Regions from separate parts of the Zhenhengia sp. genome, predicted to be linked through region 1. Evidence: a T-box and tRNA genes for the amino acid it is inferred to sense, from the RefSeq annotation. Region 1 holds a T-box; the other holds one or more tRNA genes.
What was found. A T-box is a leader RNA that pairs with one kind of tRNA and senses whether it is charged. The one in region 1 lies ahead of argS (arginine--tRNA ligase), so its partner is inferred to be a tRNA-Arg.

Region 1 (6,912 bases):
CTTTTTCAGGCACATAAATAAGGGGCCTAATAATAGTAAGTTCTGCGCGCTCTAAATAAGTAACAGGACTCATGGTATGAATGCGCCCTTCATAGAATAGGGACATAAGGAGTGTTTCATTAATATCATCTTGGTTATGTCCAAGCGCAATTTTATTACAGCCAAGCTCTTTAGCTTTATCATTTAAGGCTCCCTTACGCATTTTAGAACATAATGAGCAAGGATTAGATTCCTTACGCTCATCAAATACAATTTTTCCAATTTCTGTTTCATATACCGTATAACGTACCCCTAGTTTTTCACAAAAAGCAATAACACCTGAAAGATCAAAGTTATCGAAGCCTAACGAAACTGTAATAGCTTCGAGCTCAAATTTCTTAGGATAGAAGTATTGTAAATGTCTTAAGGCAAGAAGAAGTGCTAGGCTATCCTTACCTGCTGAAATACCTACCGCAATACGGTCACCTTCTTCAATCATATGATAATCTTGTATCGCACGTCTGGCGTAGCTAAGCAAATGTTGAATTTTCATTTATAAGTCCTCCATAGTTTAGGGTAATCCCTTATTCTAGCTCATTTTATTATAAAGGTATTACCTTTGAGATAAAAGCAAAACTCAAAAATCCGAACATTTATTTTTGAGTACAAATTATATTGACGGGTATTTTTGATACTTATCCGAACTATGAACCAAAATGTATTGTTTATTTTTTGTTAAAGTTCGATGAAATTTTATAATAAGGTTATATCTTGATTTTTCTTCAAGTATACTCTTAGTATAAAGAATGTCTATTAAACTTTCTACTTTTAGGGCATAAAGTAGAAAGTTTAATAAAATACGAAATTTAGATGACAACGTGGACGCTTTCTGATAAGATAGTCCTTAAAAAATAAAAGATGGTAAAGGAGACAGTCTATGAAACATTATTTAGATGTATGTCGTAAACTAGAAAAAGCAGACCAAGTATTAAAAAACGGACGTATCATCAACGTCTTTACAAAAGAGATCATAGAAGGCGACCTAGCCATTTGTAATGATAAAATTATTGGTATTGGACATTATGAAGGGAAAGAAGAAATAGACCTTAAAGGAAAATATGTGGTACCAGGCTTTATCGATAGTCATCTTCATATTGAATCAAGCATGATTTCACCTTCAGAATTTGCTCATGCTGTATTACCTTTTGGTACAACAACTCTTATTGCGGATCCTCATGAAATTGCCAATGTAAGTGGCCTTGATGGTATCGACTATATGCTTAAGGAAAGTGAGCAGGCACCCCTTTCTATTTACTATATGCTTCCATCTTGTGTACCTGCTACACCAATGGAAAGTAGCGGTGCTATTTTAGATGCTGCTAAAATGGAGAAGTACATTAACCATCCACGTATATTGGGTGTGGGTGAGATGATGAACTATCCTGGGGTGCTTTTTGGAGATGAATCTGTTTTAGCTAAAATTAAAGTAGCTGGAGATAAAATTGTAGATGGCCATGCCCCTCATGTTAAGGGAGATGACCTTGTAGCTTATGCTTTCTCAGGTATCCATACAGATCATGAATGTAGTGAGATTGAAGAGGTTATAGAACGTCTTAGACTCGGTATGGTTGTTCAAATTAGAAAAGGTACAGCTGCTAACAATTTAAATGATATTGTCAGTGAGCTTGTCAAAACTCATTTACCACTTACAAACTGTGTATTCTGCACAGATGATAAACACTTAGAACATATCTTTGAAGATGGCCATATTAATAGCAATATCCGTGAAAGTATTAGCTTAGGAATTGACCCAATTGAAGCCATCTGTATGGCTACCTTATATCCTGCACGTGTTTATAGCTTACGTCATAAAGGTGCCTTAGCGCCAGGGTATGACGCAGACCTTGTTATCCTAGATAATCTTGAAACAGTAGCAGTAAACCGTGTTATGACTAAGGGAAAATGGTATGAACAAGAACCATCTATTACTGCAAAACGTTACGACGCCTATACAACAGTTCAAAACACAGTACATTGTGACCCAATTTCTGAAGAAGATTTAATCATTTCCTTATCACAATCTAAAGCACATGTCATCGGGCTTATTGACGGACAGATTATTACTAAGAAACTTGTAGAAGAAGTACCAGTGGAAAACGGTTACTTTAAAGCCAATGAAACTTATTCTAAAATTGCTGTAATTGAGCGTCATCACAATACAGGGAATAAAGCTGTTGCCATTCTTAAAAACTTCTCTATTAAAAATGGTGCTATTGCACAAACTATTGCACATGACTCTCATAACATCGTATGTGTAGGGGATAATGATGCAGATATGGTACTGGCAGTCAATACTTTAATTGAAAAACAAGGTGGAATCGTCCTTGTATCAGAAGGAAAAGTGCTTGATCATCTGAACTTACCAATTGCAGGTCTAATTAGTACATTAAGTGCCAAACAAGTTACTCATAAACTTAAAGAAATGCTAGATGCCGCTAAGGGGCTAGGCATTAATCCACAGGCTGACCCATTCCTGACATTAGCCTTCTTAGCATTACCTGTTATTCCAGAAATTAAAATTACAGATAAAGGACTCTTTGATGTAGGTGCTTTTAAGCATATTCCAGTTGAATTTATTTCTGAATAATCCTATTTCTAATAAAATTCATCAACAAATAGGTATAAATACACACTTACCATTTACACTAAAGGTAAGTGTTTTTATTTTTCTTTTTAAAGGAGGGCATTATGAAAAAATCCTATTTTTCTAATCCTTATTTACAGATTCTATTAGGTACCATTTTAATTGCCTTGAGCATTAACTGGTTTTTTGCACCTAACGGACTGGTAACTGGCGGTATTGCCGGAATTGGTATCATCTTGCAAACTGTGTCTACTGAATTCCTAGATTTTACAATTCCTGTATGGGTTACTAATATTGTTTTGAACATCCCTTTATTTGCTATAAGTATTAAACAAAGAGGCTTTAACTTTGCCAAAAGATCTGCTTTAGCTGTTACTGGTGTATCTGTGATGTTAAGTATCGTAGAACATATTCCTAATCCTTTCTGGGTAGGTGATGACCTTTTGGTATGCTGTATCTTTGGCGGTGCACTTTCTGGACTTGGAATAGGTACAGTGCTACGTAATTTAGCCAGTACAGGTGGTACAGATATGCTGGCTTCCATTATCCGCTTTAATCATCCACGCTTTCCTATTGCCAAGCTCATGCTAGGTATTGATGGTCTTATTCTTTTAACAGGTCTTTTTGTTTTTGGCGCTAATAAAGCTATGTATGCCATTGTTGCTGTATTTGTCAGTACCCGTGTTGTAAACAATGTACTAGCAGGTCTCCATTATGCTAAAGCTGTTTTTATTATGTCTTCTCATAATGAACAAATTTCTAAAGCCATTATTGAAAAGCTCCCTCGTGGTGTAACAGGGCTGAGTGCTCGTGGTATGTATACTAAAGAATCTAAAGAAATGCTTTTTGCTGTTGTATCTCAGAAAGAAATTACTAAACTGCGTACCCTGATTCAAGAAATTGATGAAAAAGCCTTTGTGGTTATTGCTGATGTAAGAGAAGTACTTGGACAAGGCTTTATTGAAGATTATAGTGCTATTATGTAGCTTTTTAAGTTAAATCCTTTGCACAGTGAGAATAATTCTGTTACTATTGTGTAAAGGATTTATACAATTTAAAATAGGAGAGATCTTTATGCATACAAATGCCATTCGTAAACTTAAACCCCTAGCTCAGACTAGATTTTTAAACCTCTATGATGCTGAATATGAAAATAAAAAGGGTATGACTAAACACTGGATGATTGCTTCACGTAAAGACTATGATACTTTAAGTACGCAATACTTCCATAAAGGTGAAGAAAAGACAGATGCCGTTGTCATTGCAGCTCTACATAAGGAAAGTAATAAACTGGTTTTGATTAAACAATTCCGCTTACCACTTAACGATTATATTTATGAATTACCAGCTGGTCTTATTGACCCTAATGAAACACCAGAAACAACACTTGGTCGTGAACTTAAAGAAGAAACAGGCCTTGAGCTTGTATCTCTTGTAAAGGCTCAAGATAAACTCTATCTTTCTGCTGGTATGACAGATGAGTCTGTATGCCTCATGTACTGCATTTGTACAGGAGAAGTATCTATAGATTATCTAGAGGCTGATGAGGATATTGAGCCTTTCCTTGTATCGAGAGAAGATGCCGAGAAGCTTTTACAAAGCGGTGAAAAACTAGATATTAAGACGTATCTACTTTTACAAAGTTTTGTAAAGCTAGGTAGTGCTTTATTTACAGAATAAAACTTGACAAATAGATAAATACTTTATATACTAAACGAAATATTTCAAATTCTATGACGAGGAGAGTATCTTAATAAATGTATTCCCAGCGAGTAGGAACAGAGTGGAAGTCCTACACTACACATTAAGAGAAGAGGACCTTATCAGAAGCCTATCTGAACCCATTAAATAAGTAGGATATGCCGTTAACTGCGTTAAAGTTATGAGTGGGTCTTAAAATAAGACCAATTTGAGTGGTACCACGGAATGAATCCGTCTCTTATTTCATATAAGAGGCGGTTTTTTTATACCCTAAAATCCCAATAGGAGGTTAATAAATTATGAAAACCTTATTATCTATGCTTACAGAACTTGTAGGCAATACTTTTACATCGTGTGGCTATAACCATACGTATGGTCAGGTAACCCTATCTAATAGACCTGACCTTTGCCAATTTCAGTGTAATGGGGCTTTAGCTGCTGCGAAAGCTTATAAGAAAAGCCCTATACTTATTGCAAAAGAAGTAGTAGAACATTTACAAAATCAATCTTACTTTGAAACAATCCAGTATATTGCTCCAGGCTTTATCAATATAACACTGCAGGATGATTATTTAGTAAGCTACTTAAATAATGTAGCTCTTAGCCCGCAATTTGGATGCACCCCTATAGAAAACCAAGAAACGGTTATTATTGATTACGGCGGTGCTAATATTGCTAAACCTCTTCATATAGGACATCTTAGAACAGCTATTATTGGTGAAAGTCTTAAACGTATGTATCGTTTTTTAGGCTATAACGTATTAGGAGATGTCCATTTAGGTGACTGGGGACTTCAGATTGGACTTATTATTGCAGAAGTAAAAAAGCGTCACCCAGAACTTCCTTATTTTGATGCATCGTATAAAGCGGATTATCCTAATGAGGCTCCTTTTACAATTTCAGAATTAGAAGAAATTTATCCTGTGGCAAGTAGCTATGCGAAAGAACATCCTGAATTTATGTCTGAGGCAAAAAATATCACTTTTTTATTCCAACAGAACCATCCTGGCTACAAAGCTTTATGGCAGCAAATCTTAAAGGTTTCTATAGATGACCTGAAGAAAAACTACACAGCTTTAAACGTACACTTTGATTTATGGAAAAAGGAAAGTGATGCTCAGCCTTATATTCCTAAAATGATTGAAAATCTTAAAGAACTTGGGCTAGCCTATGAAAATGATGGCGCTGTAGTTGTAGATATTAAGGAAGATGCCGATACACGTGAAATGCCACCTTGTATTTTAGTGAAATCTGATGGTGCAACTTTATATAGTACAACCGATTTAGCGACTTTGATCGAGAGAAAACAGCTCTTTAACCCAAATGAAGTTATCTATATTGTGGATAAAAGACAATCCTTACATTTTGAACAAGTCTTCCGTACAGCTCGAAAAGCTGAACTTATTCCCCCTACAACAAAACTTACCTTCCTAGGTTTTGGTACAATGAATGGTACAGATGGTAAACCTTTTAAGACAAGAAATGGTGGAGTAATGAGATTAGAGCAACTAATTGAAGAAGTTCATACAAAAGTTTATGCCAAGGTTGCTCAGAATAAAGCTATCTCAAAAGAAGAAGCCCTTATAATCTCTAAACAAATTGGTCTTGCTGCCTTAAAATATGGAGATTTATCCAATCAAATTTCAAAAGACTATGTCTTTGATTTAGAACGTTTCACTTCATTTGAAGGTAATACAGGACCTTACCTTCTTTATACTGCAGTACGTATGAGTGCTCTATTAGAAAAAGCCTCTCTAGTAGATGTCCGAAGTAAGATAGATGCTCCAAGTAGTGAAATGGAACGTGCACTGATGCTTAAACTTGCTTTATTTAATGAACTCGTTCCTGAAAGTATTATGCAATATAGCCCACATAAACTTTGTCAGTATCTTTATGAGCTTTGTAACTTATTTAATCGTTTCTACCATGAACATAAAATACTTACAGAATCCAACATTTCCAAACAACAATCTTGGCTTAAACTTACTGCACTTTGTAAGGAAATGCTTGTAACAGGCTTAGACCTTCTTGGTATAGAAGTTCCTCATAAAATGTAATAAATGTACCTATTAAAATTTCAATGCTATTTTATATAGGTATTAAAGATATAGTATTTGTTTTATTTAAAATAATAAAGTAGAACATGGTGCCTGTAAAGTCATTACTAACTTAGAGGAATGAAAATTCTAAATATTTACACCAGTACCTTATAGCAAATAAACAATGATTGCTTAGGAGGATAATAAAATGTATCGTAACATTGAAGCTTTATTTATTGACAGAGATGGAACCATAGGTGGAGATGCTTCTGTAACCTATCCAGGAGCATTTAAACTCTATCCTTTTGCCAAAGAGGCACTTGAACTTGCTAAGAGATATAATATACCTCTTTTTGCCTTCTCTAATCAACCAGGCATTTCAAAAGGAGAATGTACACTGCAGGCTTTTGAAGACGAACTATTAAGCTTTGGATTTAGAGAAGTATATATCTGTCCACATAGCCATACTGAAAATTGTTCTTGCCGCAAGCCTAGTCCAGAAATGTTATTAACAGCCTCTCAGACCTATCAATTGAATAGAAAAAATTG
Region 2 (6,640 bases), on a different contig from region 1:
GTAATTGGGATTATCTTCCTCCCTATTATTCTCACTTTCACTCAATCTATGGGAATTATGCCTGCTCCAATTATTGCTATATTCATTTTTGTTGTTCTATTAGGTACTATTACCCCTGCCGCTTCACCATTCTCAGCAATTATGCATAGTAATAAATCTTGGTTAGACTCTAATGATATATATAAATATGCTACATTAATGACTATACTTATTTTAATTATTACGATTTTAGTAGGTATACCACTTTCAAACATTTTATTCTAAATAACAAGGGCAAAATGATTAACAATCATTTTGCCCTTTTCTGTATATTAACCCAAATTATATTGTCAATTTACTTTTTTATTATGGTGATAATATACATATAATTGATTTATTTTTTTATTTCTTTATACAAAATTTATTTCTAAATAACTTATGTTATTTTTTTATTTCTTCAATTATGTTATTATTTTAACATACTTGATTTAGGTTATTTTTAGAACTTATTTTAAAAGGGAGATGAATTTTATGCAACAAACAGAACGTAGGCTAAATTATTGGTATCTTATTAATTCTATAATTGGCGTGTCATTAATGTTATTCTTTAAGTTCATTCCGGCACCAGCTCCTATCACTCCTGTCGGAATGGAAGTACTCGGGATCTTCTTCGGTGTAATTTATTTATGGACGACTTGTGATTCAATTTGGCCAAGCTTAGTGGGTGTATCGCTATTAGGAATTAGTTCCTATGCACCTATGAATACTATCTTAATGAATTTTCTTGGAGATTCTACCGTTGTACAAATGCTATTTATTATGGTTCTTGTTGGAGCAGTTGTTCAATCTGGTTTAACTAATTACATAGGCAGATGGTTTTTAACCCGTAAAATTATTAATGGAAAACCTTGGGTGTTTAGTTTTATGCTTCTTTTAGGTGTATACGTATTAGCTTTCTTATCAAGCGCTTTTGCACCAACCTTTTTATTCTGGCCTATACTGTACGGAATTTTTAAAGAATTAGATTATAAACCAGGTGATAAATATCCAACACTTATGCTAATAGCTGTTGTAATTACTGCTATACTTGGTGTAGCTTCTGCACCATTTAAAGATGTTCCTCTTATTCTACTTAGCAATTATAAGAATGTTTCAGGTGTTGAAGTAAATTATGCATCTTATATGGGACTTACTATTCCTTTATCACTTATTTGCTTGACTGTCCTTATCTTATTTATGAAATATGTATTAAGACCGGACGTTACAAGCTTAAAAGCCATTAATGCAGAAATGTTTAATAAAAACCCTTTACCACCTCTAACATTCAAACATAAGCTATTAGCTACTGCATTCGGTCTTTTTGTTATCTTAATGCTCCTTCCTGGTATCTTACCAGCAGGTCCATTACAACAGTTCTTCAATGACAACAAATTTGGTTTTGCAGTACTACTCGTAGGTATTTTATGTGGACTTAAGTTAGAAGGTAAGTTTGTTATCGACTATCAAACTGTTATGAGTACTCAGGTTCAATGGAGCACCGTATTCCTTATTGCAGCTGCATTAACTATAGGTAATGCATTAACTTCTGAAGCTACTGGTGTAACACCATTCCTTAAACAAACGCTTACTCCGATCTTCGGAGGTACAAGTGAATTTGTCTTTATTGCGATGATTTTAGTGATCGGACTTATACTAACAAACCTCTGCAACAGTGCAGTAATTGGGATGATTTTTATTCCTATCATCTTTACATTCTGTGGCACAATGGGTATATCAGCAGACCCAATTGTCTCTATATTTATCTTCTTAGTTCTTATGGCTCTTGTAACACCTGCTGCTTCCCCTTACGCCGCACTTATTCATGGTAATAAAACATGGTTCAAAACATCTGATATTTATAAATATACAACTATCATCTCAGCTGTGATGTTACTTATCATTTTAGTTATAGGTATTCCTCTCTCTAAAATCGTTTTCTAAATTCATATATAAAAAAGCTCAAAATGCACATAGCATTTCGAGCTTTTTTATAATACTTATTTTTACATAACAAAAAAGCGTATAACTTATGTTATACGCTCTGAAGCGGAGAAGGTGGGATTCGAACCCACGGCCCCTTTCGGAGTCACTGGTTTTCAAGACCAGCTCCTTAAACCACTCGGACACCTCTCCAAAGTTGTTATGTCAATTACTCTCTTATAATAACATAGTATTTGTCATATGTAAAGCCTTTTTTTAAAAAAATTAAAGTTTTTTAGAACGTCCATAAATCTAGCCCTCAGCTAGGCAAAAAAATCCTACAACTTATGTTGTAGGATTTCCCTATGCCGGAGACCGGAATCGAACCGGTACGGGAGGTAAGTCCCGCAGGATTTTAAGTCCTGTGCGTCTGCCAGTTCCGCCACTCCGGCATATAAGCGACCCAGAAGGGACTCGAACCCTCGACCTCCGCCGTGACAGGGCGGCGTGCTAACCAACTGTACCACTGGGCCATCGCTATTTCATAAGTATAATAACATATCTATTGACGTATGTAAATAGCTAATTTAAATTTTTTATATTTGTTTCTAGTATAGAAAGAAATTCTGCTGAGGCTGGTGATAAAGGGACGCTCTTTAAGAATAGACATCCTATACTTCTCCTAGGAATAGGTTGCATCAATCTAATCTCAAATACTCCCTTACTTTCTAAATAATCTTTAGCAAATTCTTTAACAACACAAGATATACCTAAATTAATCTTAGCAAACTCTAGTAATAAGTCATGTGAACCAAGTTCTATTTCAGGATTAATTTTAATACCTTCTGAAAGTAAATATTGCTCTACATACTGACGAGAATTAGATTTCTTCTCAAGAAAGATAAGTGGTAACTCAGTAAGAGTTTCGAGTGATACAGGATTTTTACTTAACTTCCTATATTCCTCTCCCCCTACAAAGATATCATGTATAGGCAGACATTCTCTTACCTCTAACGCTGGGTCTTCTACCGGTAAATTACATACTGCTAGATCTATTTCGCCTGCCTTTAATAATTCGCATTGCTCAATGGTAGTACGATTAATGATCTTTAGTTTGATATTCGGAAATCTTGTATGAAATTCTTCTAAATAGGGCAATAAGAAAAATCTTGAAATCGTATCTCCCACCCCTATTTTAAGTTCTCCAGCAACTAGATTAAGGGTTTCTTTAATCTTTTGTTCTCCTACCTGAATGAGATTCATAGCTGTATGTATATACTCATAGAGTAAGCCCCCCTCTGCAGTCAATACTACACCTCTTGCACTTCTTCTAAATAAGCTAATGCCAAGTTCACTTTCTAACTGCATAATAGTTTGACTGACAGCAGGCTGTGTCATATAAAGTTTCTTTGCCGCAGCAGAAAAACTCTGACACTGCGCTACCATACAAAATACCTTATAATAATCTAATTTAATATTCATGTAACCCTCTTTAATTTTATTATTTACTCTACTTATATCATATCGTATTTTTTATGACAAGAACAAGGTTCATAAATGAGCTTATCTTCTATCATTCTATATACACACATTTATATTTACACCATATAATCTATACATTATCCTGTCCTTTTATGGATGTACATATGCAACTTATGCCTCACTCTCTTAAAAGTCATGAACCACTTCAACTTGACTTTTATTTTAAGCCAATAAAAAACTTTATATCCATTAAACTAAATACAATTGAGCTAATTAATCTCTAGATTTCCCGAAACTGTTTTTACCCTCAACTTAGCACTTTCATCCTTATAACTATACTTTTTCTTACTTTTTACCATAACATCAAAATCACTTTCAAAATCTCCACTTGTGGAGTTAAACTCTAAATCAAATCCGTTCATCTTAGCAAAGGTTAAGTCTATATCACCTGAAACCGATTCAACTCTTATTTGTTTAGGATGCTGCATTAATTCTAGTTCTATATTACCACTTACGGTTTTACCCTCTACATTATTACACATACCTTCATTTCTAAATCACCACTTGTACTAACTCCCTCTAGGGAATCTATCTCTATATTTTCTACCTTTATATCTCCACTAGTCGTATTTATTTTCATCTCTTTTGCAGCAACATTGATCATTTCAATTTTTATAGCAAAAAGAAGGCATATAAACTTTAAAAGTTTATATGCCTTCTTTTTCAGTACGTATCCACAGGGATTCGAACCCCGGACCCACGCCTTAGAAGGGCGTTGCTCTATCCAGCTGAGCTATGGATACACAATGATTAACCAATTACTTTATTATCTTACCATGATTTTTGACGTATGTAAAGAGAAATCTCATAAATAAATTAAATTTATTCTCTAAATAAGCTTTTCTTCCCTAGACTATCGAACATTTGTTCTGTTATAATAAAATAAGGTGATGTTATGGATATTAAAACAAAATTAGAGATTTTATCAGATGCAGCTAAATATGATGTATCCTGTTCCTCTTCAGGCTCTAAGAGGCAATCTAAGAAAGGTGCTTTAGGTTCTACTGAAGCCAGTGGTATATGCCATTCTTTTACGCCTGACGGCAGATGTATTTCATTACTAAAAATTTTACTCACTAACTATTGTATTTATGATTGTGCCTATTGTATTAACAGGCAATCTAATGATGTGCGGCGTGCAGCTTTTACACCTGATGAAGTCGTTAGCTTAACGATGAACTTCTATAGGCGTAATTATATAGAAGGTCTCTTCTTAAGCTCTGCTATTATTAAGGATCCAAATCATACAATGGAACTTTTGACTACAGTACTTAAGAAACTACGCATTGAACAGAGCTTTAGAGGTTATATTCATGTTAAAGCCATACCTGGTGCAAATGAAGACCTCATTAATGAATGTGGACTTTATGCAGACCGTATGAGTGTTAATATTGAACTCCCATCTTCTAAATCCCTTAAACTGCTAGCACCTAGTAAAGCTAAACAAGATATATTAAAGCCTATGAGGCTTATTAAATCTCATATTCTAGAAAGTCAAGATAACCGTAAGTCTTTCCGTCATGCACCTCTCTTTGTACCTGGTGGGCAAAGTACACAACTTATAGTAGGGGCATCTCCAGAAAGTGACTTAAGTATTATGAATCTAAGCCAGGGGCTTTATGATAAATATTCACTTAAACGTGTTTATTACTCAGCTTATATTCCTATTAATCAAGGCAATAACTTGCCTTTACTTAAGTCTCCGCCTGTTATGCGTGAACATAGACTCTATCAAGGTGACTGGTTATTACGTCTTTATGGTTTCAGAGCAAATGAACTACTAAATGAACAAAACCCTAACTTTGATATTAACTTTGATCCTAAGACCTCCTGGGCACTACGTAATATGCATCTCTTTCCTATTGAAGTTAATAAAGCTCCTTACGAAATGCTTATACGTGTGCCCGGTATTGGACTTAATGGTGCAAAGAAGATTATAAGTGCTAGACGACTTACTAACTTAACCTTTGAAGACTTAAAAAAGTTACGTATTGTTTTAAAACGTGCACAGTATTTTATATTATGTAATGGAAAGTATAATGGAAATGTATCCTATGATGATGAGAAAATTCGCCTTGCTATTAAACCTGAATTAGACCTTAATATAGTTGAAAACAATGCTACCCAACTTAGCCTATTTGATCAACCTCATTCTAAGTCAAGAATTTTACTCTTAGATGATTTACCAACTGCATTAACAGGAGAGTTATAAATTATGAAAAATTATTTATATGATGGAAGTTTTGAAGGCTTTCTTACTGCCATTTTCTATGCTTACCAAGATAAAGAGTCTCCTCTTATTACTAGAGAAATCAATTATATACCTCATCTCCTTTATGAACCTATTAAAGTTAACGTAGAGCAAGATAAGTTTAAGCGGGTTTATACAAGTATTCAGACTAAACTCTCTACCGCTATTCTCTCGACTGTCTACTATCTTTATCTAAGTGAGTTAAAAGGATTTGAGAATCTCTGTTTAGATTATCTTAAATTATGCTACCGCTATGGTGAAAGTATTAATCTAGCTAAAAATAATGACACAATTATTCAAGTAGATTCTTTCCGCCGTCGGGTAACACTTGAAGTTCATCGTTTTAATGGCTTCGTTCGCTTTAAAGAGATTAGCCCTAAGTATTTCTATGCCCAAATAGAACCTGACCACAATATTCTTCCTCTTTTATCTGAACACTTTATTAAAAGATTCTCTGACCAATATTTTATTATTCATGATTTAAAACGAAAGACTGCTCTTGTATATAATCAAGAAGAAGTTTACTTACAGCAACTATCTTTACAACAGTCTAATGCCTTAGCAAGTAATAATATCATTGACCCCTTTCAAGACTTATTTAAAAGCTATTATGATAGTACAACTATTAAAGAACGTAAAAATCCTAAATTACAAAGAAGTTTTGTGCCTAAACGTTATTGGAAGCATCTTGCTGAGATGTGTACATTAGATTAAATAAACTAAGATAAAAAATATATTAAAACAAAAAAACATATTCAACAATCCTACATTCATACAGGATTCTTGAATATGTTTTTTTAAATATATGCCCGAGACCGGAATCGAACCGGTACGAGGGTTAGCTCGCAGGATTTTAAGTCCTGTGCGTCTGCCAGTTCCGCCACTCGGGCATATTAAAAATTTGGCAAC

Region 2: it encodes a tRNA-Arg, which carries the amino acid that the T-box ahead of argS (arginine--tRNA ligase) is inferred to sense. The anticodon was not compared.

What each region holds. Positions count from the first base shown of each region.
Region 1 is NZ_JBKVCH010000001.1:38,492-45,403, forward strand. Features, by position in the region: gene ACLTBU_RS00230 (tRNA 2-thiocytidine biosynthesis TtcA family protein) at 1-532, opposite strand, end outside; gene ade (adenine deaminase) at 917-2,626, shown strand; gene ACLTBU_RS00240 (YitT family protein) at 2,728-3,609, shown strand; gene ACLTBU_RS00245 (NUDIX hydrolase) at 3,698-4,303, shown strand; T-box leader at 4,348-4,566, shown strand; gene argS (arginine--tRNA ligase) at 4,624-6,381, shown strand; gene ACLTBU_RS00255 (HAD-IIIA family hydrolase) at 6,572-6,912, shown strand, end outside.
Region 2 is NZ_JBKVCH010000024.1:70-6,709, reverse strand. Features, by position in the region: gene ACLTBU_RS16680 (SLC13 family permease) at 1-264, shown strand, start outside; gene ACLTBU_RS16675 (SLC13 family permease) at 511-1,959, shown strand; tRNA gene ACLTBU_RS16670 (tRNA-Ser) at 2,066-2,151, opposite strand; tRNA gene ACLTBU_RS16665 (tRNA-Leu) at 2,305-2,390, opposite strand; tRNA gene ACLTBU_RS16660 (tRNA-Asp) at 2,398-2,471, opposite strand; gene ACLTBU_RS16655 (LysR family transcriptional regulator) at 2,521-3,420, opposite strand; gene ACLTBU_RS16650 (DUF4097 family beta strand repeat-containing protein) at 3,690-3,962, opposite strand; gene ACLTBU_RS16645 (DUF4097 family beta strand repeat-containing protein) at 3,947-4,084, opposite strand; tRNA gene ACLTBU_RS16640 (tRNA-Arg) at 4,150-4,223, opposite strand; gene ACLTBU_RS16635 (putative DNA modification/repair radical SAM protein) at 4,376-5,692, shown strand; gene ACLTBU_RS16630 (TIGR03915 family putative DNA repair protein) at 5,696-6,445, shown strand; tRNA gene ACLTBU_RS16625 (tRNA-Leu) at 6,538-6,621, opposite strand.